Regions from separate parts of the Bacillus yunxiaonensis genome, predicted to be linked through region 1. Evidence: predicted binding sites of a transcription regulator. Region 1 holds the regulator's gene; each other region holds the start of a gene.

Region 1 (8,300 bases):
TTCATTTCCAGCTTCACTAACAAGTTATTCGAACCAGTCAGCATCTTATAGACAATTTCTCGAAATACCTATCTTCTTTATATTTCACTACTTATAGAACAAAAAAACATCCACCTCTATAAAGAGATGGATGTTTCGCGGCGCATGAAATTACATCATGCCGCCCATACCGCCCATGCCCATGCCGCCCATGTCAGGCATTCCAGCAGCACCAGCTGGTTCTGGCTTGTCAGCAACAACTGCTTCAGTTGTTAAGAACATTGCTGCAACAGATGCTGCGTTTTGAAGCGCAGAACGAGTTACTTTCGTTGGATCTACGATACCAGACTCAAGCATGTTTACCCACTCGCCTGTTGCTGCGTTGAAACCAACGCCTACCTTTTCGCCTTTTAAGCGTTCTACAACAACAGAACCTTCTAAACCAGCGTTGATTGCGATTTGACGAACTGGCTCTTCTAATGCACGAAGTACGATGTTGATACCTGTTGCTACGTCGCCTTCAGCTGCAAGACCAGCTACTTTAGTATATACGTTCATAAGTGAAGTACCACCACCTGCAACAATACCTTCTTCTACTGCTGCACGAGTTGAGTTAAGTGCATCTTCAATGCGAAGTTTGCGCTCTTTCAATTCAGTTTCAGTTGCTGCACCTACTTTAATTACAGCTACGCCACCTGCTAGTTTAGCAAGACGCTCTTGTAATTTTTCACGATCGAATTCAGAAGTTGTTTCTTCTAACTGCGCACGGATTTGACCGATGCGAGCTTCGATTTGTGCTGTATTTCCTATACCTTCAACAATTGTTGTATTTTCTTTCGTTACAACAACTTTGCTAGCGCGCCCTAAAGATGCGATAGTTGCAGATTTTAAGTCGCGTCCTAATTCTTCTGTAATCACTTCACCGCCAGTTAAAATCGCAATATCTTCTAACATAGCTTTACGACGATCACCGAAGCCAGGAGCTTTAACAGCTACTACGTTGAACGTACCACGAAGTTTATTTACTACTAATGTAGCTAACGCTTCGCCTTCTACATCTTCAGAGATAATAAGAAGTGGTTTACCTTGTTGTACCACTTGCTCTAATACTGGTAAGATTTCTTGAATACTAGAAACCTTTTTATCAGTAATTAAGATAAATGGGTTATCAAGAACTGCTTCCATTTTATCAGAATCAGTAATCATGTAAGGAGAAGCATATCCACGATCGAACTGCATACCTTCTACTACATCTAATTCTGTTGTGAAACCTTTAGATTCTTCTAATGTAATAACGCCGTCGTTACCAACACGCTCCATTGCTTCTGCAATTAATTGTCCTACTTCTTCATCAGCAGCAGAAATAGCAGCTACTTGTGCGATAGAAGATTTACCTTCGATTGGTTTAGAAATCGTTTTTAATTCTTCTACTGCTGCAACAACAGCTTTTTCGATACCTTTACGAAGACCCATTGGGTTTGCACCAGCTGTTACGTTTTTTAAACCTTCACGAATCATTGCTTGTGCTAATACAGTTGCAGTTGTCGTTCCGTCACCAGCTACATCATTTGTTTTGCTAGCAACTTCTGCTACTAATTTTGCACCCATATTTTCAAATGCATCTTCTAATTCGATTTCTTTTGCAATTGTTACACCGTCATTTGTAATAAGCGGAGAACCGAATTTTTTCTCAAGTACAACATTGCGACCTTTTGGTCCAAGCGTAACTTTTACTGCGTTTGCAAGAGTGTCGACACCGCGAAGCATCGAACGACGTGCTTCTTCACTAAATTTAATATCTTTTGCCATAATATTTGACCCCCTTGAATTTTTAAAGATTTATATAATTAACCGATAACTGCTAAAATGTCGCTTTCACGTAAAATTAAGTATTCTGCACCTTCGTATTTCACTTCAGTACCTGCATATTTTGAGAAGATAATACGATCGCCTGCAGCTAACTCTAAAGCAACACGCTCACCATTTTCAAGCACACGACCAGTACCAACCGCCACTACTTTACCTTCTTGTGGTTTTTCTTTTGCAGTGTCTGGTAATACAATACCACTTGCTGTTTTTTCTTCTGCTTGAACAAGTTCAATTACAACGCGATCACCTAATGGCTTTAGCATGAACAATAACCTCCTCAATTTACTATGTAAATTTTATGTTTATTAGCACTCAAACACTTCGAGTGCTAACACACTTATTATAATAAAGAATCTTATTTTCTTTTGCAAGTGAAAAAATCGTAATTTTTCGGAAAACTATTTTACATCCTCTTCATATGCTTTACCGGATGGGTAGCGTAATAATGTAATACCAAAATCCTTGGCTCACAAAAGATCGGCACTGATAGAAGATTCAATTTTATATTCCATCGTTTTCCCTTCTTCTCCTATGTTACAATAAGAAGATGCCATAAGTTGTTTTCTCTATGGATAGAGCATTTTCCTTTTTCATTACAAAAAATTTAAAAAGGAGTTACGAAATTGAAGAGACAATATTGGTGGGTTGTTGTTACATATATTTTGATGCAATTATCAGGTGTAATTGGAGGATGGATCCTTTTAAAAAGCGGGATATACAACAATGGAAACAGAACTTTCGAAGAAAAGGTACAATTAGCAACTGCACATTGGGGACTAATTAGCTTTTTTATCGCTCTTATTATTATCCTTCTGTTATTACGTAATGATACACAATCAGAAAAATGGGATCGGGAAAAGACAAACATTCCTGCTACAATAGGATGGATTATTTTAGGGGTTTTTCTTGCTTTATTTGCCCAAGTAATTGCCGGCACCATCGAAACACAAATTTTTAAAGTTAAAGCTGAATCTGAAAATACACAAAACATTATCGATATTATAAAAGCTGCTCCATTATTTATAATTGTTTCGTCTATATTTGCTCCTATTCTTGAAGAAATTGTATTTAGAAAGATTCTATTTGGAACACTATATAAACGATATAACTTCTTTATCGCAGCAATTGTGAGTTCACTTATATTTGCTTTAATTCATTTTGACCCTACACATTTATTAGTGTATATTTCCATGGGGCTTGTTTTTTCATTTTTATACGTAAAAACGAAACGGATTATTGTACCCATTATGGCTCATGTTATGATGAATACAAATGTTATGTTAATTACATTTGTACTACATCCCTATCTAGAAAAGGCTGAAAAATTGCAAGGATTTATCGGAGGATTTTAAACATGCGAAATTCACCATTTGTTATGGCAACTTTGTATTTTCTTCTCGGGTGTATTTTTACATACTTAGCAATTACAAGTGTTGAGGATACAATTTGGAACTTTTACACACTATTACTTTCTGTAATGGCAACGGTTGATTTTAGTTTGGCACTTCGCCTTATTTTTTCTAAACCGAAAAAAGGTAGTATGAAGAAATAATAAAAACGCAGGGAATTCCTGCGTTTTTATTGTGGATAATTTTTCAAAAAGTATACAAGCGTTTGTAATTCTACCGCTAAATCGATATGATGAATTCGAATGTGTTCTACTATATTTAACCTAGCAGGTGTAAAGTTTAAAACTCCTTGTATACTCGTGTGCGATAAGCGATCTGCTACAGCTTGTGCAACAGAAGCAGGTACTGTTAATATTGCCACTTTTATATCATCTGATAATTTTTCTTCTAATTCATCCAGGTGATATACTGGAATTCCTCCGATTTCTTTTCCAACTTTCTCTTCATCAACGTCAAATGCCATCTCAATTTTTGTGTTATTATTTTTCGTAAAATTGTAATGTAAGAAAGCTGTCCCTAAATTACCTACCCCTATTAGGGCTACACGCGTTACATCATCTTGGTCAAGTGTTTCGCGGAAAAACGACAATAAATAATTTACGTTATAGCCGTATCCCTTTTTCCCTAATGCCCCAAAGTATGAAAAATCTCTTCGAATTGTCGCAGAATCTACTTTCACCGCTTCACTTAATTCTGCAGATGATACGCGTTGCTTACCAGATAACGATAAGTTTTGGATAAATCGATAGTATAGAGGCAATCTTTTGGCAGTCGCCTGCGGAATTTTAGGCTGCTCCATGCAACCCCCTCCTCTCTTCCTATCTGTTCAAGTGATTGAAACATGTACGGAAGTTTAGCATTGAAAGTTTTCCTTGTATAATAGAGAGAGAACTTCTCTATTTATGTTCAACTATACACTATTTTTAGTATGATTGAGAAATATAATCATGGCAAAGTTAAGAAATTATTTGAGGTGAAAACATTGATTTTACTACAAGTGAATAACCTTTCCAAGTTGTACGCCGCTGAAGTGATTCTTTCAAACATTAAGTTAGAGGTACAGACGCGTGATCGCATTGCACTTGTCGGCCGTAACGGCGCTGGAAAGTCTACATTATTAAAGATTATTGCAGGAGAACTATCCCATGACAGTGGAGAAATTATCAAACCGAAAGATGTATCTATCGGTTACTTAGCACAGCACACTGGTCTTGAAACGTCATTAACCATTTGGGATGAAATGTTAACGGTATTTCTAGATTTGCAACACATGGAGAAAGAACTCCGAAGGCTAGAACAAGAAATGGGGAAAGAAGAAAATTTCACAAATGTCACTGCACATGAAAGATTGTTAGCAGAGTATGATCGTCTGCAATTAGATTATAAAAATAAAGGCGGCTACCAATACGAAGCTGATATTCGCTCTGTTTTAAGCGGACTCGGCTTTCCTCCTGAGACACACGGAGCAACAATCTCCACATTAAGCGGTGGACAAAAAACTCGTTTAGCTCTTGGCAAATTATTATTAACAAAACCAGATTTGCTTATTTTGGATGAGCCCACCAACCATTTAGATATCGATACATTAACATGGCTGGAACAATATTTACAAGGCTATCCTGGTGCTATTTTAATCGTTTCACACGATCGATACTTTCTAGATAAGCTCGTAACACAGGTGTATGAAATCTCTAATAAACAAAGTCGAAAATACACAGGGAACTACAGTAAGTATTTAGAACTTAAAGCAGCACTATACGAACAAGAGATAAAGCGTTACGAAAAACAGCAAGAAGAAGTCACAAAGTTACAAGACTTCATTCAAAAAAATATCGCCCGTGCATCCACAACAAAACGGGCACAAAGTCGCCAAAAACAATTAGATCGTATGGAGCTTATGACAAAACCACTCGGTGATGCAAAATCTGCTTCTTTCCATTTTGATATCGATAGGCAAAGCGGCAATGATGTACTACAAGTAAAAAATGTCACAATTGGTTATAATAATGAGCCAATCATTGAGCACATTCATTTCCAATTAACAAGAGGTGATAGTGTTGCCCTTGTCGGTCCAAATGGAATCGGAAAATCCACCTTATTAAAATCTCTTGTGGATAAACTTCATCCTTTAAACGGCAGTATTTCATTCGGCTCAAACGTTTCTATTGGATATTATGACCAAGAACAAGCAAACTTAACATCATCGAAACGTGTATTGGATGAGCTTTGGGATGATTACCCGCTGCAACCAGAAAAAGAAATCCGCACAGTACTTGGAAACTTTTTATTTTCTGGTGATGATGTTTTAAAGCCAGTCTCTTCTTTAAGTGGTGGACAAAAAGCACGTTTAGCCCTTGCGAAACTTATGATGCAAAAATCAAATGTACTTATTTTAGATGAACCGACAAACCATTTAGACTTAAGTAGCAAGGAAATCTTAGAAAATGCTCTTATTGATTTTCCGGGAACTATTTTATTTGTTTCCCATGACCGCTATTTCATTAATCGCATCACCACAAAAGTTATTGAGTTATCAACAGACGGGGCAGTGGAATATCTAGGCGATTACGATTATTATGTAGAAAAGAAAAATGAAATGTTAGAACGGGCGGAACTTGAAGAACAAGAAACAAACAAACCTGTACAAAAACAAGTGGCGCAAGAAAAATTAAATTATATTGAAGAAAAAGAACGTAAAAAGCAAGAGCGTCAACGTATGCGTAGAATTGAAGAATTAGAAGAAAACATTGCTGCAATGGAAGAGCAAATTGCTACACTAGAAGAACAACTTTGTCTGCCTGAAGTATATGCTGATTATGAAAAAGCAAGTAATATTACAGCAGAAAAACAAACACTACAAGAACAATTAGAAGCATGTATGGAAGAATGGGAAGAATTACAAATATAAAGTGAAACTTCTATCATTGGGGTTTTTTCATCCCCCACCTATCTTCTGTAGAAAAGCGGAAGCGGCTCGTCCAAAATCGCAGGACGCCCACGCCCAAGGCAGAGAGGCGCTTTTTGCCTCGTCCGAGGGGGCGAAACGACCGGAGATTCTAGCCGCTAGAGCTGGACAACGATTCTCTCTCCATCTTGAGGTGGGAATCTTACTGCCCGCGAATAGCGGGATAAAAAGGTTAGCATTTACGCTAACCTTTTTATTTATCCACAACATTATTCACATATTCATTTTCATATTATCAAGCTAAACATAAGTTTTCCACATTATCCACAAACACAATAATATTTATCCACACTTTATACTCACAAAAAAACCTATATTATCAACAGATAATATAGGTTTTATCCACAGGTTGTGGTTAATTATGTGTATAAAGTAAAACTTCCATTTGTGGTCCCACTAACATTTAACTAAACTTATCTTCTTTAACGAGAGTGGAAAATTTACTGTCTCATTAAACGCGGAATAACTAGGATTCAATATCCAAGCCCGGGTTTGCATTTAATGCTAATGTTGCCCTCTTTCCTTGCTCATATGCAATTGTACCAGCTGCAGCAATCATAGCAGCGTTATCTGTGCATAAAGATAACGGTGGAATAATTAGCTTCATATCGTTTTTATTTGCAAACTCCACTTCCAATCGAGCTCGCAATCCTTTATTTGCCGCAACTCCTCCAGCAAGAAGTACTTGCTTCACGCCATACTCCTCTGCTGCTCGTACTGTTTTTGTTACTAACACATCAATTACACTTGCTTGAAAACTTGCAGCTAAATCTTCAGGCTTTAGTTCTTCTCCACGCTGATTTGCGTTATGCACAGTGTTAATAACTGCGGATTTTAAACCACTAAAGCTAAAATCATAAGAATCTGGTTCAAGCCATGCACGAGGTAGATCGATTGTCGGCTCTCCTTCATGAGCAAGACGATCAATGTGCGGCCCCCCTGGATATGGCATTGATAACGTACGTGCCACCTTGTCATATGCTTCTCCCGCAGCATCGTCTCTTGTTTCACCAATTACTTCAAATGAACCATGCTCTTTCATATAAACAAGCTCTGTATGTCCACCAGATACAACGAGAGACAATAATGGAAACTGCAGTTCTTGTACTAAACGATTCGCATAAATATGCCCAGCAATATGATGTACCCCAACTAACGGGATATTATGTGCAAAAGCTACTGCTTTTGCTGCATTCACACCAATTAACAGTGCCCCAACAAGACCTGGCCCTTCTGTAACAGCAATTGCATCAATATCTTCAAATGTAACTTGTGCTTCTTTTAACGCTTCTTCTAATACAACTGTTATTTGTTCCACATGGTGGCGAGATGCAATTTCCGGAACAACCCCGCCAAAACGTTTATGGCTTTCAATTTGCGAAGCTACAATGTTCGCTAAAATTTCTCGTCCATTTTTCACAACTGCCACAGCAGTTTCATCACAACTTGTTTCAATACCCAGTATAATTGTATCTTTTTTCATCATAAGTTCACCCACATTACAAGACCATCTTCATAATTGTCTGTATAGTATCTTTTGCGAATTCCGCCATTTTGAAAACCATGTCTTCGATATAACTTTTTTGCAACTTCATTTGAAACACGAACTTCAAGTGTCATCGTATTTGCTCCAAGATCTCTCGCTTTGTTTATTACTTCTTGTAATAACGCTTCTCCAAGCCTTTGACCACGGTATTGTGGTAATACCGCAATGTTCGTAATATGTGATTCATCAAGAATAATCCAAAGTCCACAATAACCTAGAATTCCTTCCTCTGTTTCCATTACAACGTAGTGTGCATACTCATTCATGTTTATTTCTCGCTCAAATGCTTCAGCAGTCCAAGGAGTCGCAAATGAAGCTTCTTCAATCGCAACAATTTGTGGAATATCCTCTTCCTTCATATTTCTAAATGTAATGTTCATTCATGAGACCCCTATTTCTTTTGACTTTCTAGCCATTTTGCCTCCGCTTCTGCCAAACGAAGGTAACTTGGAACGAATGTATGCACAGATTGCTCTTCTTTCTGTAAACCTAAGAAAGCTAACTCACTTGGGCGTGGATTATGTTTCGTCAG
Region 2 (8,300 bases), on a different contig from region 1:
AAATAACAAAATTCCAACTATTTTTATTATAATATATTTAGAGATAGAAAAACACTTCATTTTTTTGAGAAGTGTTTTTTATTTTTTCAAAAAAGATGTGTAGCATTATAGAACATACGGCTTAATCAAACGTTTAATTAATACCATAAAGTGAAACTTCCGTCAGTGGAGGGTTTCTTAATCCTCCACCTATCTTCTTCGCTTCTCTCTGAATCTTGAGGTGGGAGGCCTACTGCCTGCGAATAGCGGGATAAACCAACTATCCTTCATGCAATATTGCATACAAAAAAAGATTGCGGATTTCATTATTTTAAAATATAATAATACTATAAATATTAAATATTCAGAAAAATAGGAGGGAATATTTATGCAAATTGCAATTGCAGTCCTAACATTCATCGGTAACGTAATTCCATTAGTACAAGAATTATTAAAAGCGTTCATGTAAACACATTTTTGCACTTATTTTTAATCATTATTTATTTATATTTCAATAATAAAAAATAAGAGACGCCACTAAATTTGCCGTCTCTTATTTTTATTTATAAATAATTCTTATTCCTCAATTTTAAATTGTGAAATCAATCCTTCTAATTCTTCAATTTTGTTCTTTATTTGCATGGATTGATTCGTTATTTCTGTAATGGATGCTGCTTGTGTTTGAATGGCTTGTACGGTTTGATCCGTATCTTTTGCTACCCTTGTAGAAGTTTCTGATACTACTGATAATGAAGCGTTAATTTCTTCCGTTCCAGCAGACATTTCTTCTGTTGTAGCTGATACTTCTTGAATTTGATGTGTTATCTTATGAATATCTGTCATGATTGTTGAAAATGCTTGTTCTGCTTCATTAGCAGCATTCTTTCCTTGCGCCGCTTCTTCCTGACCTTTTCTCATAATTTGAACGGTATCTTTTGTATCTTGTTGAATTGATTTAATTAAATCATTAATTTCATGTGCAGATTGCTTTGATTGTTCAGCTAATTCTCGCACTTCAGCTGCAACAACTGCAAAACCTTTTCCATTTTCCCCTGCACGTGCTGCTTCAATTGCAGCATTTAAAGCAAGCAAGTTTGTTTGTTCCGCAATATTCGTAATCGCATCTAAAGCTTTATCTATGTCTTGTGTACGCATCACCAGACGCTCTATCATTGTAGATGTTTCCTCCACAGCTTTATGTACATTATTCATTTGAGTAATAGATTGCTTGATTACTTCACTTCCGCTATCCACACGATCTGTTGTAATAACAGACACTTCAGCAACAGTTGATGCAGATTCAGCTACTGTTTGCACTCCATCTGCTACGTCATTCATTGCTGTTGAACTTTCTTGAATACTCGTAACTTGTCCTACTATTTGTTTGTTCACTTCATGAATCGTTTGAACAACTTCGTTAGAGATTTGAGATGCCTGTTTTGTATCTTGCAACATACTATCAGTCGAGGAAGTAACCTCGTGTGTTGTTACCTTTATTTTCTCAATTAGTTGTTGTAAATTGTCTAACATATGATTAAAAGAAATAACGATATTTCCTAATTCATCATTTGCTTCATAAGAAGTACGTATTACTAAATTCCCATCTGCTACTTCTTTCATATCATGCTGTAATAACGTAATTGGACGTTGAATAGCTATTTTAATAATATAACCAATCAATATAATAGTCGCAGTCGCTATAACTGAAATAAGAATAAATATCATCATTGCAGTTTTAGCGCTGTTAGCATTATGTTCCTGTAATTGTTCTGCCTGGCTACTATTATAATTAACGAGTTCTCGAATAGACTTAATTGATTTTTGCATAGCAGGATCAACTTCTTTTAAGTAGTAAGCATAAGCCTCTTCGTTTTTGTTTTGCATTGCTAAATCTTGCGCTTCTTTCATTTTCGGTCTTAACTCGCCAAAATTTGCTTTAAAATTTTCATATAAATCCTTTTCTTCTTGGGAGAGTAACTTTGATTCGAACTTTTTTAATAATTGATCATTTTCTTGGCGTACTTTAGACAGATTATTTGCCAACTCTTTATTTCTATTTTCATCTGTTGTTAACATAAGTTCCATAAAATTATTATTAGCATAATAGAAATTAGCCTCTACAGCTTCTATCCATTGAATTGGAAGTAACATGTCTTTATACATACTTTCAGCATTTTTGTCTGCTTTATTTAATGCGATTACCCCTATGGATGATAAAATAATACATGCAATACTAGCTGCAATCATTAACATGTTTAATTTCGTACCAATTTTACTATTTTTTAACAATGCCATTACACCACTTCCTTTTTAGAAATCTTTATATTACGTTATATAGTTTATAACAAAATATGACAAAACACGACATATTTTTCAATATCGCTATTTGTCATTTTCACTTGGAATGAATAGCACTTTTATTTAAATGTGATAATCCCTTTAGACTAGGTATTTCTAGTCTTTTAAACAAACGTTTGATTAAGAGCTGAAAATGGAACATATATATTAATTAAACGTTTGTTTAAGAAACGTTTCACCCATATCGGCATCCTACAATATGATACATATAAGTCGCTGCAATACAGAACAAAACATGACCTATACTCGCTTTTCCCCCTCGCATGTGGCATGAAAAGGCCTTGGCCCGCCTAAAAAGAACGGAGATTTTATCTCATTTTTTCAATTCGTATTTATCGGAAGTTTAGCAAGAAAACCCCACCTTCAAGATTCGAAGGAGGACAGGAATTTTCATATAGTGACAAAACTGTAAGGTTATTTGTAAAAAATGTTAGAGAAATCGATGGTTCATTTACATTTTTTATATTATAATTTTTCAAGTTTCAAATCATTACACTACAAATAGGAGAATTACTATGAAAAATAATAAGTTTTCAGCCTTTATTCCATTATCTTATATACTCCTACTCGTACTTGTAAGTCCTCTTTATAGCGTGCTGAACCACTCAACAATAGGTGCTGTGAATGTAACAACAAAAATAGACGAATGGATTCCATTTACAAAAGAATTTATCGTTCCATACTTACTTTGGTTTCCTTACCTATACGGTGCTCTTATTTATTACTGCTTTGCTGATCGAAAGCTCTATTACGTTACATTAAGTAGTATTTTATTAGGTAACCTTACTTCCTTTAGCATTTATTATATGTGGCAAACAACGATCGCACGTCCCGAGGTAATCGGCAATGATGTGTTTGCTAATTTAGTGCGCTATATTTACAGTATCGATCAACCTGTGAATTGCTTTCCTAGCATTCACGTACTCACGACATTTGTCATTATGATTACAGCACATAAGAGGAAGAAGCAAAACAAATGGGAATATGGCATATTAACATTCATTGGCGTACTCATTATTTTATCTACTTTGTTTACAAAACAGCACGCCTTTATGGATGCAGTAGCAGGCACTGTAGTAGCAAGTTTCCTTTATGCCGCTATGTATTATATCTTTGAATCACGTGAACAAAAGGTTACTGTGCAAGCCGGAGTATAATCTATAACCAAAAAAGCAGACTGCGGCTTCTTCAGTCTGCTTTTATCTATGTAAGAGAAGATTTTCAAATTGGCATATTTTTTTAAGATTGCGGTACAGTCATGTCCCCAGGTTTAATGCGACCTGCTTTTTTCAAAATCATATACAGTATATAAGAAACAGCTACTGGAATTATGATATAAGTAATCACCATCGCTGGAACAACACTTAATCCTTTGCTTGAAATCAAGTTAATTGGTGCGATTAAAGAACTTAGTCCAAGACCCGCAATTTCTTTCCCAGCTGTCATTTGGAATACAAGCGCCGATACAGGACCTACAATTGCACTGGCGACAACAGTTGGTACAAGAATCATTGGGTTCTTAGTAATATTCGGAAGCTGTACTTTCGGTGTGCAAAGAGCTTGCGCTAAAATACCGCCTAAGTTATTTTCTTTCGCAGAGATAACAGCGAATCCGATAAATTGAGCGACGCATCCTGCAAGTGCAGCACCGCCTGCCACGCCGTCTAGGCTAAGTGCAATTGCTAGAGCAGCTGATGAAGCTGGAGAAATTAATAATAATCCCCAAACAACCGCAAGTACCACAGAAGCGATAAATGGGCTACCAGCTGAGCTATCTTTAATAAATGCTCCAACTGCATTTAAAACCGGACTAATATTTTGGGATAACCAAATACCGACTAAACCTGAACCTAATATTGCAGCAAACGGAACGAGCATCATATCTACAGCAGTTTTTCCGCTTAATCGTTTACCAATATAGACCGCTAGAGTTGCTGTTAATAACGCACCGATTGGTTCACCAGTTTTAATCATCAAACCGGCTGCAGTAATGGAAATCGATCCAGCTCCAATCGATCCTGCAACCATCGCTGAGAAAATGACAAGTCCATTTGCTCCAAGCATAAAAGCAATTCCTGCTCCAATTGCTGGCGCCATAAGTGATTTCGCAACAACTCCAATTGTAATTAACATAGGAATATCAGCAATTCTTCCTATATTTTCGATGAGTAAACCAATTCCAAGGGATACGAAAATACCTTGTGCAATTCCTGCAGATCCTTTGAATATACGAGGCATGATATATTCCTTCATCTGTTTCACCTTCTTCTAGTTTAATAACCGATTGTTTTCATGTAGTCACGTAAAATATCATTTGATTTTCCAAATCGGTTTTCTTCAGCTTCTGTTAAGTTCAGTTCGACAAGTTCTTTTATACCATCTCTTGTAACGACAGCTGGTACACCTGTGGAAATTTCATACTCTCCATATTCACCGTCTAAAACGGCTGATACAGCAATAATACAGTGATCATCATTAAAAATAGAACGTGCAATATAAGCTAAGGCATTCCCAATACCGTAATAAGTAGTTCCTTTCCGCTTATAAATCTCCCAACCAGCTTTTGCTGTTTCTTCTACAATTTCATCTAAATCAAGTTCACCTAGACGCTCTTTTTGCTCTTCTAAAATTTGTAGAATCGGCTTTCCACCAACTGTTACGTGAGACCAGGCAACCATTTGTGAATCGCCATGCTCTCCTAACGAATAACCTTGAATGCTACGAGGATCAACATCTAGCAATTCAGACAAAATTGTTCTTAAACGAGAAGAATCTAATGATGTCCCAGTACCAAGAACGCGATTTCTTGGCAAACCTGATAATTTCCAAACTTGATAAGTAATAATATCAACTGGGTTTGATGCAATTAGGAAGATGCCATCAAATCCGCTCTCCATTACACTTGGTACAATACTTTCCATAACTTTTGCACTTGCTCCTAAAGTATCAAGGCGACTTTGACCTGGCTTTGGAGCAGGTCCTGCTGTAATAATAACAATGTCCATATCTTTGCAGTCTTCATAAGTTCCTGCGTATACTTTTGTTCTTGTATTTGTAAAATTAATGCAGTGTGATAAATCCATTGCTTCGCCAACTGCTCGTTCATGATTAAGATCAATTAACGCTAATTCTTCACAGATCCCTTGATTCACAATAGAATACGCACAGCTTGATCCAACTAATCCAGTACCGATAATTGCAATCCTTCTTGTATTTCTATTCATGATAATTTCACCTGCTTCTTAGTGTAGTGTAATGTAATTTTCTACGTCTTGTGCTCTTTACACTTTTTATTATAGAAGTTTTCACCATGGAAACCATGTACAACTTGTGAAATATATCACAAATAATATGGACATTTTATGTCCCCTTGCACATCATTTCGACAAAGTTCCGAATGTTTCATTTTTACAAAACAAAAAACGAGTAACGTCTTAATCACGTCACCCGTTTCAAAAAATCTCTTTTCTTATTGCGCACTTAATTGAGTCTTCAACTGCTGAACAATCGTTGGATTAGCAGGAGCTGCTGGTTGATAATAATTCTTTTGTTTTGCGTATTGATACAGATTACGTTGACGCATTTCGTCTTGATTACGAATTTGAACTAACGTTTGGTATAATTGATCGTTATTCGTTTGAGCAATGTAATTCGCATAGCCTGTTAAACTTGCATTTAATTCAGCTAAATAATCATTTACCATATCTTTTTCATTCATGTTCTTTACACTCCTATCCTAGAAAAGACATTAATTGTTGCTTCGTATTTTGTGCATCTTGCACATCTTTTTGCAGCATCTGCTTCAGCTGCGGATCCGTACATGCCTGTGCATACTCTTGTAATTTGTTAATAACTGTTGCATGTCCGCCAATAAGATGACGTAAATTCTCCACTTCAAGCTCGTTTAAATTTTGCATCGTAACGGCCTTCCTTTCTTTGTTCATTCAAGATTTAGTATCTATTTATTTTTGAATTGTATGCACTTAAAAAACCTTAGAATCGCTTCTAAGGTTTCCTCTCATTTATATTCAAGCCGAAAAGCCAAATACATCTGTAATTAACGAAAGAATTAATAACACAACTACTACACCGCCGGCTACTCTTGCTATCAATTTCTTTTGTTGCTCTACACTCGAAACAACAAATCGAAAATATAATATACCACCTAACGCAATAAGAATACATTCCAATGCAATACTAATAGCTGGAAATCTCCATAGCTCAAACCCCAGCAAAGAAAAGTCTCCAAAATTCCCTGGAAGTAATGGCAAATCAGCGCGATGCACAAGTAAATCAAGGATCCAATGACTAAAAACTACCGCTCCAATAACAAAGCCACTTCTTCCCAAAAACTTCCTACCCACTATTCCTGCAAAAAAGGCAATACACAGTGCTCCTATTAAAGAGTGTGAATAATCCGCATGAATCACCGCTTCACCATAACCATTACCACCAATAGGCTCTATTGTTTCTACTCCTAAAACATAAAGCGGCACAAAGATGACGTCCAATAGTTGTGTGCTTAACATGAGAGCCCAAAGCGGTATTTTCGGTGACTTCGCTTTCACTGCTGCAGCTAAGCCAAAATGTCCTGCAAACATTTCACCTCACATCCTTTAGCACTTTCGCCTCTAACAAACCGCAACCTACTGTAAAAAGAAGCATGAACAACAAAAAATTCATGGTTTCTCTCTCCTTATTCACTCTTTTATCCCGTACTAACGGGCAGTAAGAGCCCGATTGGTTCAACTAACCATCAGTGGGGGATGAAGAACCCCCCCACTGATGGAAGTTTCACTTTATAACATGTAGCCCTTTAATAAACGTTTCCAGTAATAAATGTAAACTTGTATCTAAATCCAGCGGCAATCCAAATCCACCTTGCTGTTCAATCGACGCAAATCCGTGACAAATACTTCTTAGTCCACGCGTCGCATGAAGCGCCTGCTCACCTTCTAAACCGTATTGTTGTAAAACACAAAGACAAAGCTCTACAATTCCGTCCCCTGTTTGTTGCACTTCTTCATCTCGTAAAAAAGTTGCTTCATACAATCCAGGATGCCTTCGGACAAACGACACGTACGCTTCTCCTAATGCATGAATTGCTTCATCCATACTTTTACCCTCTACCGCCTCTTTCAGCGCCCCATGCAGCTGTTCTATTCCGTAAACACCAAGATTTTTTCGGACGTCTTGTAAACCTTTCACATGATTATATAGAGAAGGAGAACGTATTCCCAACCTTTGCGATAATGACGCTAAGGTTACTTCTTGTATTCCATTTGTATCTGCGATTTCTGCCGCTGTGTCTACAATTTTCTGTAATGTAAGTCCGATTCTCGGTGACATAAATTAACCCTCTTTCATACTTTCTACATTCCGCTTTGCTTCCTCAATCGCACGGTTTATTGCAGCGACTGGATTATTTATCATTTTCCCATGCCCTGCCGCAAGCAAGGAAGGCTCATATTCTCTTAGCTTCTCTGCACTCTGTAATGCTACCTCTTTACTCCACGTTGCCATCGCAGGAAACGGAAACCAAAATTTCATTTGTCCCGAAACAGCCATACCTCCTCTTGTTTGAAATGCATCCCCGGTAATAAGAGCGTTATTTCGCGTATCAAGGAACGACATGGAACCTGGTGTATGTCCAGGTGTCATAATCGCAAGAAGCGATCCAATCCGATCTCCATCCTCTAATAAAACATCTGGTCTCGTCTTCACTTTTTTAGGTACACCGCCTTTTATTGGCGTATTCGGTTCATCTCTTTGTAATGTCGTATCTCCTTCTAACAGCCTTGCGTCCCGCTTAGAAATATAAACAGGAACATCAGGAAGGACTTCCTTTAATGCGTCTAGCGCACCGATGTGATCATCGTGTGCATGTGTTAATACAATATTAGTAATCGGTTTCCCTATTTTCTGAGCTGCTTGTAAAATACCTTTTGCGCTATATGGCAAAG
Region 3 (8,300 bases), on a different contig from region 1:
AAGAATGGTCTAAAGTATCTTGGGACTATTTCCAAGACTGTTTTACATGTGAGTCTCGTCATCGCTGCGGACAAACATTATCTCGTGAACATTATCGTAAAGCAGCAGATTTAATTATTTGTTCGCAAGATTTTTATATGGATCATATTTGGACGTATGATGCACGTAAACGTGAAGGACAAATGCCATTGTTACCAGAAAGTAGCTGCGTTGTTTTTGATGAAGGGCATCTTGTAGAATATGCAGCGCAAAAAGCACTTACGTATCGTTTAAAACAAACAATGATGGAACAACTTTTAACAAGATTACTGCAAAATGATATTCGCGAAGAGTTCGCTCATTTAGTAGAAGAAACAATTTGGCAAACGGAACAGTTCTTTGAAGCGCTAAAAGAAAGTAAGAAAGAAATTGCTGGTTCTGACCGTTTAGAAATTCAATTAACAGAAAAAGTAACGACAGAGGCAAAGCGTTTATATGCAAAAATCTCTGAAGTTGGCGACGCGCTTGTTTTTGAAAGTGAAATGTACACAGTGAACACATATGATTTAAATATTGTTGACGAACATTTAGATGTATTAGAGCATTCATTACGCTTGTTTATGCATGAGAAAAATGTAATTACGTGGGGAGAAGAAGGCGATGGTGCCTTTACGCTTGTTATTATGCCGCGTGCGGTGGAAGAAGTGCTGCAAGAAAAAGTATTCTCCAAAAAAATTCCGTACATCTTCTCATCTGCGACATTATCAGAAAATAATTCTTTTGCATTTACTGCAAATAGCTTAGGGGTAAAAGATTATTTATCATTCTCAGTTGCTTCTCCATTCGAATATGAAGAGCAAATGAAAGTTTATTTACCAACATATACAAAAGAGAATGAATGGGAAAGAAAATGTCAGTATGCATTAGAAGAAATCCAAAAAACAAATGGACGTACATTGATTCTGTTCCGTACGAAACAAGAGCTATCAGCATTTAAAGAATATGTAGGTAAAGAACAAATGTCAGTACCGTTTTTATATGAAGGAGATCAAGAAATTAGTCAGCTTGTTTCTCGTTTCCAAAATGAAGAGGACACGGTATTATGTGCGGTTCATTTATGGGAAGGTTTAGATATTCCGGGTTCTTCGCTATCTCATGTTATTATTTGGTCACTTCCATTTCCTCCGAATGACCCTGTATTTGAAGCGAAGCGCAAGCACGTAAATGATCCGTTTTGGGATGTTGACGTTCCATATATGATTTTACGTCTTCGTCAAGGAATTGGGCGTTTAATTCGTACGAGTGAAGATAAAGGATATATTTCGTTATTCTTATCAGAAGGTGAGAATGAAAAAGTAGTAGAAGCTGTCAAACAAGTTCTCCCAGTAGAAGGTACAGTACTATAGAATGACATCTTTCTCTTTTTAATCGGAAAAAGCTTGGCGGTTGCTAAGCTTTTTTTTTATTAGAAAAGGAATTTATTTGTTTATGTCGAAATAAGGGTGAGGTAGAAAAAGGAGGTTTTTATAGTATGACGATTCCTACATATGAAGTAGAAAAAGAATTTTTAGCATATGTGAAAAAGATAGAGAATTATGGGGAAGCATTAAGCCTAATATTTTGGGATTTACGAACGGGGGCACCAAAGAAAGGTGTTGATCAACGTTCGGAAGTGATAGGAATGCTTTCATCAGAGGTGTTTTCATTATCGACTTCTGGTGAGATGGAAAGATATTTAAAAGAATTAGAACAGCTAATTGCAGATAATAAAATTTCTGAAACAACGAAGAAAATTGTAGAAGAGTGCCGCAAAGAGTATGATCGAAATAAAAAAATTCCACAGGCCGAGTATGAAGAGTTTGTTAAATTACAAGCAAAATCGGAAAGTATTTGGGGAGAAGCTCGTGAAAAATCTGATTTTGAAATGTTTCGACCATACTTAGAAAAAATTGTTGAATATAAGAAGAAATTTATTACATATTGGGGTTATGAAACTTATAAATATAATACGCTTTTAGATATGTATGAGCCAGGTATTACGGTAGAAGTGTTAGATCACGTATTTGGACAACTACGTGAGCGTATTGTTCCGCTTGTAAAAGAAATTTCCAAGTCCGATAAAGAATTAAAAACAAATGCTTTATTTGAACATTTTTCAAAAGAACAACAAAAGAATTTCACTTTAGGGTTACTAAAACAATTAAATTATAATTTCGAGGCCGGTCGTTTAGATGAAACGATACATCCTTTTGAAATTACATTAAATAGAGGGGATGTTCGCATTACGACTCGTTATGATGAGAATGACTTCCGCATGGCAGTTTTCGGAACAATTCATGAATGTGGACATGCTGTATACGAACAAAATATTTCAGAAGAATTAGAAGGTACACCGCTTTGCAGTGGTACATCAATGGGGATTCACGAATCACAATCACTATTCTTTGAAAACTTTATTGGACGTAATAAATCATTTTGGAAGAAAAATTATGATGTATTGAAACAATTTAGTGATGGACAATTTGAAAACGTATCTGTAAATGAATTCTATGATGCGATTAATGAATCGAAGCCTTCCTTTATACGTATTGAGGCAGATGAACTTACATATTCGCTTCATGTTATGGTTCGTTATGAACTGGAGAAAGAATTATTTGATGGAACATTAGAAGTAAAAGACTTGCCGGCAGCATGGAATGATAAAATGGAAAGTTATTTAGGTATACGTCCAGAAACGGATGCACAGGGTGTACTGCAAGATGTGCATTGGTCAGATGGATCGTTTGGCTACTTCCCATCTTATGCACTTGGTTATATGTACGCAGCGCAATTTAAACATAAGATGTTAGAAGAAATTCCGAACTTTGATACATTGCTAGCGGAAGGAAACGTGACACCAATTCGTGAATGGTTAACAAAAAACATTCACCAATATGGGAAAACGAAAAAGCCTTTAGAAATTTTACAAGATGTAACGGGTGAAGGATTGAATGCGAACTATTTAGCTGATTATTTAGAGGCGAAGTATAAAGAGATTTATGAATTATAAAAAGGAAAAGCAGAGGGAGACCCCCCTCTGCTTTTTACTTACCACATTTTAAACCCTTTTGAACCTGGCGGCGCATTTTGAATCATATCTATAAATGGAATGGTATACGCAAATAAAATAAGTAATGCTGTAATTCCAAGCCATAGTTTCCAATTCTCAAAGACAATCGGTGGTTGATCAGATGCATCAGATACTTCTCCAACAGGAAATTCAGTGTGCCCTTTCGGTGCAAAGAAAGCAAGATCTAAGAAGATAATAATAGCTAGTATAATGCCGACGAATAAGATTGTTCCTCCAACTGCTTGTGCAATTTGATACGGTATCCACTCAATAGCTTGCGTTGCATTTCCATATGTGGAAAAAGAAGAGCGGCGCGGAGCTCCTAATAGTCCAGCAAAGTGCATCCCAGCAGACATGAAGAACATCCCAAGTGCCCATACACAAGTTTGAATTATCGCAAGGCGATTCATTTCTTTTGTCATAACACGTCCTGTTAAGTGAGGGATAAGCCAATAGCCAATGCCGAAGAATGTCAATACAACAGATGTGGCTAATGTTAAGTGAAAGTGCCCTGTTATCCAGATTGTATTATGAACTACTTGGTTTAATTGGTGGCTTGCATTCACAAGTCCTCCTGCCCCGGCTGGAATGAACATAAGCATTCCGACGAACGGTGCAAAGAATCTAGCATCTGACCATGGAAGCATACGCAGCCAGCCGAATAATCCAGTTGCTCCTTTTGAGCGTCCATATTGCTCAAATGATGCAAATAGAGAGAATGCCGTCATTAATGAAGGGATGATAACCATGAATGTTAAGGTGACTTGTAAAAACTTCCACCCAGGGTCAATACCTGGTTCTGTTAATTGATGATGAAATCCAACTGGAACGGAAAATAATAAGAATAAAATAAATGATAAACGAGCGAGTGAATCACTAAAAATTTTTCCGCCAATAATCTTCGGAATGATGACATACCATGCCATATAGGCAGGGAGAAGCCAAAAATAGACAAGTGGATGGCCGAAGTACCAAAATAATGTTCGGCTAACAAGTACATCGATTTTATCAACGATGCCTAAACTCCAAGGGATAAATTGTACGAGTGCTGTTGCAGCAACGCCAAGAGTAGCAACGAGCCAAAGCAGCATTGTAATAACAGCCATGAAGCTAAGTAATGGACCATTCTTTCCTTTATTTTGTTTTTTCCATGTGCGATAATGAGCAAACATTGCAAAGCCGCTAAACCAGCTACCGACAACAACGAGGGTAAGACCGATGTAAAATCCAGGATGAGCTTTTAACGGAGCATAAAATGTATAGAGAACAGTAGCCTTATTTAATAGTATAAAAACTGCAGTAATCGTTGTTCCAATCGTCATAAGCCAAAAACCAATCCAGCCTGTTGTTCGTACCCCTTTTGAAAGAATCCCAGCAGTTTTGCTCATACAAGCAAACAAAAAGCCAATAATAAAAAATGTTGTTAATACGAGGCCAAGTAACACACCATGTGTTGTTAGTACTTGGTAATAACCAATTCCAGCTGGAAGATTAAACTTTCCAGATCGGACAAGTACTTGCAGTAGCCCGCATATCCCTCCTAAAAATAGAGCGATAAATGCAACATGTATATGAGCCATCGCAAGTTTGGCATCTTTTTTATATATTTTATCTTGAACATGCATCATTTGTCAGTCACCTCTACTTTCGCACTCATCATATGATGGCCTGTACCACAATACTCATTGCATACGATTAAATATTCACCTGGCTTGTGGAATACTTGAGAAGCTGTACTAACATAGCCAGGTTCAACCATCATATTCACATTTGTCCCAGCAATTTCAAAACCATGCACAACATCTTTCGTTGCGACAACAAAGTCAATTTTGGCGCCTTTTGGCACTTTAATCACATTTGGTGTAAAGGAAAAGGCTTGTGAGACAATTGTTACTTGATAATGATCTTTACCAACTTGTTTTACACCAGGATGATCAAACGGAGCGGTCGCATTTACTTTTTCTGGATCAATTGTTGTTAAACAGCTGGGCGGCTGGTTTCCCATATAAAAGGCACTTATTCCAATTACAGCTAAAAATACAAATAATGAACCAATACCGAAAATGAGCCAAATTTTTTCGTATTTATGCAGGTGCATATCCCATCTCCCCTTTGTTTACCAATAACATTACAATCGATTTAAAAAAATTTGATATACACTAAACCATGTAAAGATTAGAAAGAAGCCGAGTAAAAAAACAGAAATTAATGTTCCTTTTAGTGAACTTTTCTTTTGTTGTTTCTTCTCGACTGGCTGTAATTTACGCTCCCCCATTTTTTCTCCTCCTCAAGAAAGTGAATTTTACATTTTTATCATACAAAATATTTTGACAATTACTACATAGTCTGCAGTGCTTTCAAAAAGTGTTCATTGATACAATTAAAACTATGCTTATGATGAAAAGCTGATAAACCGTGATTTATTACAGATTTTATAATGAGGAAATGTGAAAGAAATGTGAAATGGGTAGTTCATTCACAATGCTAGCAAGCTAAGTGGTTTTGGATTTCTTAAAAAGTATATGTATCATTTCAAAATGAAAGAGGTTTCAAAAGTCGAACGAAGATTGTATATTTTTGAAATTTGTACGTGTTTTTTTCGAGAAATGCTTTTCAAAGTAAAAAAAGTGAGTTATAATCCTTTTATTAAATTAAATAAGTTAGCAACACTCATATAATCGTAGGGATATGGCCTGCAAGTTTCTACCGAAGTACCGTAAATGCTTCGACTATGAGTGAGGACGAATATATGCTATAGTTGCATTCTTTTTTAGCAAAGCTCCAAAAGCACGTCTCTCACTTGTATTGGGTGAAGGCTGCTTTTGGAGTTTTTTATTTGCATAAGAGGGGGAACAAACCATGAAATTATTACAAGAGAAAATTATGCGAGAAGGAAAAGTATTGTCAGATGATGTGTTAAAGGTAGATGCATTTTTAAACCATCAAATTGATCCAGTGCTTATGCAAGAAATCGGGAAAGAATTTGCCAAGCGTTTTAAAGACGAGAAGATTACAAAAATCGTGACGATTGAGTCTTCAGGAATTGCTCCAGCTGTGATGGCTGCATTAGAATTTGGTGTTACAGTTGTTTTTGCAAGAAAACGTAAATCGTTAACGTTACAAGATAATATGTATATTGCAAAAGTATATTCTTATACAAAGCAAGAAACGAACGAGATCTCCATATCAAAACAATATATACATGAAGACGATCGTGTTCTTATTATTGATGACTTTTTAGCAAATGGTCAGGCAGCACTTGGTTTAATGAACTTAGTACAGCAAGCAGGAGCAACAGTAGCGGGTATCGGAATCGTGATTGAAAAAGCATTTCAAGATGGCGGAAGTAAATTACGTGAGAGCGGCGTTCGTGTAGAATCGTTGGCAGAAATCGCATCGCTTAATAATGGGACAGTTCGTTTTGTCGAACATGCGGTAGCGGAGGTGAAGTAAGATGAAACAACACCCTTTTAAGATTGCATCTCTTGGTATTCAACATATGTTGGCAATGTATGCTGGGGCAGTTATCGTTCCGCTCATTGTTGGAGGCGGACTTGGATTAAATCAGCGTGAACTTACGTATTTAGTGTCAATTGATTTATTAATGTGCGGTATTGCAACAATTTTACAAGCATTAACGAATCGCTTTTTCGGTATTGGGCTTCCAGTTGTGCTTGGTTGTACTTTTACAGCAGTCGGACCGATGATTGCTATTGGTAAACAATATGGGGTATCCGCTGTGTATGGTTCTATTATTGCAGCAGGACTATTCGTTGTTTTATTTTCTAGTGTGTTTGGGAAGCTTGTAAAACTATTTCCCCCAGTTGTTACGGGTTCAGTTGTAACAGTTATTGGAGTTACATTAGTTCCAGTCGCGATTAACGACATGGCTGGCGGTGTAGGAAGCAAAGATTTTGGTAGTTTATCCAATTTAGCATTAGCATTTGGAGTATTGTTATTTATCATCATTATGTACCGTTTTTTTGATGGTTTCATTCGCTCTATTTCTATTTTATTAGGATTATTATTTGGTACAGCAATTGCTGCGTTAATGGGGAAGGTAAGTTTACAAGCAGTAGCGGAAGCAGATTGGTTTCATGGTGTGCAGCCATTTTACTTTGGTACACCAACATTCGAATTAACACCTATCATTACAATGATTCTCGTTGCTTGTGTGGGAATTGTCGAAGCAACAGGAGTTTATTTTGCACTATCAGATATTTGTAACAAAAAAATTGGTGAAAAAGAATTAGCAAAAGGATACCGTGCAGAAGGAATTGCAATGATGTTAGGTGGTATTTTTAACTCATTTCCGTATACGACATATTCACAAAATGTAGGTCTTGTTCAACTGACAGGTGTGCGCAATCGTGTTGTCATTTACACATGCGGCGGTATGCTAATTGTACTTGGATTTATTCCAAAGATTGCAGCATTAACAACAATTATTCCAACGCCAGTACTTGGCGGTGCAATGCTTGCGATGTTCGGAATGGTTATGGCATATGGTATTAAAATGTTAAGCGCTGTTAACTTTGCAAAACAGGAAAATTTATTAATTGTTGCATGCTCTGTTGGGATTGGTCTTGGTGTAACAGTTGTGCCAACATTATTCTCGCAGCTGCCAGAGAGCGTTCGTATTTTAACAGATAACGGAATTGTATTAGGAAGTGCATCAGCAGTACTTTTAAATATTGTGTTTAATATGGTTCCGCAAAAGCAAACGAAGATAAAAGAAGAGCAAGTTGCAATGCAAAGTGCGGTGTCTGAAGCGTAAAATTAAAGACGTGTGATTGTACATGAGTGTTATGTGGCATTCAATCATAAAAAATGGGTTGCAAGTCATTTTGAAATGTTTAAATAGATGATACTTTCTTTATCATCTTTCTTCTTCAACAAACGGGTCGAATTCGTTGAAGAAGAATCTGTAAAATATTGTGTATCAATAAATGTATGAGAATTAACCTATTCAAAAAAGTAATCCTTTACGGATAAAAAATTCTTTAGTTCCAAGGGTTGTTTTTTTGATGTAACCTTGAAATGGAGTTTGATTAAACTAACTCTATAAACGTTGATAAAAGAGCAAATATTAAAAGCGTGTTTTGGAAAAAAATAATCAAAACACGCTTTTTCTATATTCAATTGAAACATTCTTCTATAAAAATGTTTGATCATCTCTATGATCGTTATTGCATTAAATGACCCTTTAATG

Evidence for each region. The regulator Rex, encoded in region 1, represses fermentation and respiration genes when NADH is low (regulators of the CRP and FNR family bind a similar motif). The targets are predictions, from matches to a motif close to TTGTGAAATATTTCACAA.
Region 2: the regulator Rex is predicted to act here: its motif matches at 5,666-5,683, upstream of WAX78_RS11635 (L-lactate dehydrogenase).
Region 3: the regulator Rex is predicted to act here: its motif matches at 5,609-5,626, upstream of WAX78_RS13905 (cytochrome c oxidase subunit 2A).

What each region holds. Positions count from the first base shown of each region.
Region 1 covers NZ_JBAWSV010000018.1:1,491-9,790, reverse strand. Annotated here, with positions in the region: gene groL (chaperonin GroEL) at 151-1,788, opposite strand; gene groES (co-chaperone GroES) at 1,827-2,111, opposite strand; gene WAX78_RS24915 (CPBP family intramembrane glutamic endopeptidase) at 2,472-3,200, shown strand; gene WAX78_RS24910 (YdiK family protein) at 3,203-3,400, shown strand; gene WAX78_RS24905 (redox-sensing transcriptional repressor Rex) at 3,427-4,056, opposite strand; gene WAX78_RS24900 (ABC-F family ATP-binding cassette domain-containing protein) at 4,240-6,165, shown strand; gene tsaD (tRNA (adenosine(37)-N6)-threonylcarbamoyltransferase complex transferase subunit TsaD) at 6,689-7,705, opposite strand; gene rimI (ribosomal protein S18-alanine N-acetyltransferase) at 7,705-8,148, opposite strand; gene tsaB (tRNA (adenosine(37)-N6)-threonylcarbamoyltransferase complex dimerization subunit type 1 TsaB) at 8,160-8,300, opposite strand, start outside.
Region 2 covers NZ_JBAWSV010000003.1:467,590-475,889, reverse strand. Annotated here, with positions in the region: gene WAX78_RS11650 (methyl-accepting chemotaxis protein) at 556-2,274, opposite strand; gene WAX78_RS11645 (phosphatase PAP2 family protein) at 2,853-3,494, shown strand; gene WAX78_RS11640 (PTS transporter subunit IIC) at 3,577-4,590, opposite strand; gene WAX78_RS11635 (L-lactate dehydrogenase) at 4,611-5,561, opposite strand; gene WAX78_RS11630 (spore coat protein) at 5,807-6,055, opposite strand; gene WAX78_RS11625 (hypothetical protein) at 6,069-6,254, opposite strand; gene WAX78_RS11620 (permease) at 6,366-6,938, opposite strand; gene WAX78_RS11615 (TetR/AcrR family transcriptional regulator) at 7,132-7,686, opposite strand; gene WAX78_RS11610 (MBL fold metallo-hydrolase) at 7,690-8,300, opposite strand, start outside.
Region 3 covers NZ_JBAWSV010000004.1:342,738-351,037, forward strand. Annotated here, with positions in the region: gene WAX78_RS13885 (ATP-dependent DNA helicase) at 1-1,385, shown strand, start outside; gene WAX78_RS13890 (carboxypeptidase M32) at 1,511-3,028, shown strand; gene WAX78_RS13895 (b(o/a)3-type cytochrome-c oxidase subunit 1) at 3,067-4,716, opposite strand; gene WAX78_RS13900 (cytochrome c oxidase subunit II) at 4,713-5,186, opposite strand; gene WAX78_RS13905 (cytochrome c oxidase subunit 2A) at 5,217-5,363, opposite strand; purine riboswitch at 5,739-5,840, shown strand; gene WAX78_RS13910 (xanthine phosphoribosyltransferase) at 5,948-6,541, shown strand; gene pbuX (xanthine permease PbuX) at 6,543-7,865, shown strand.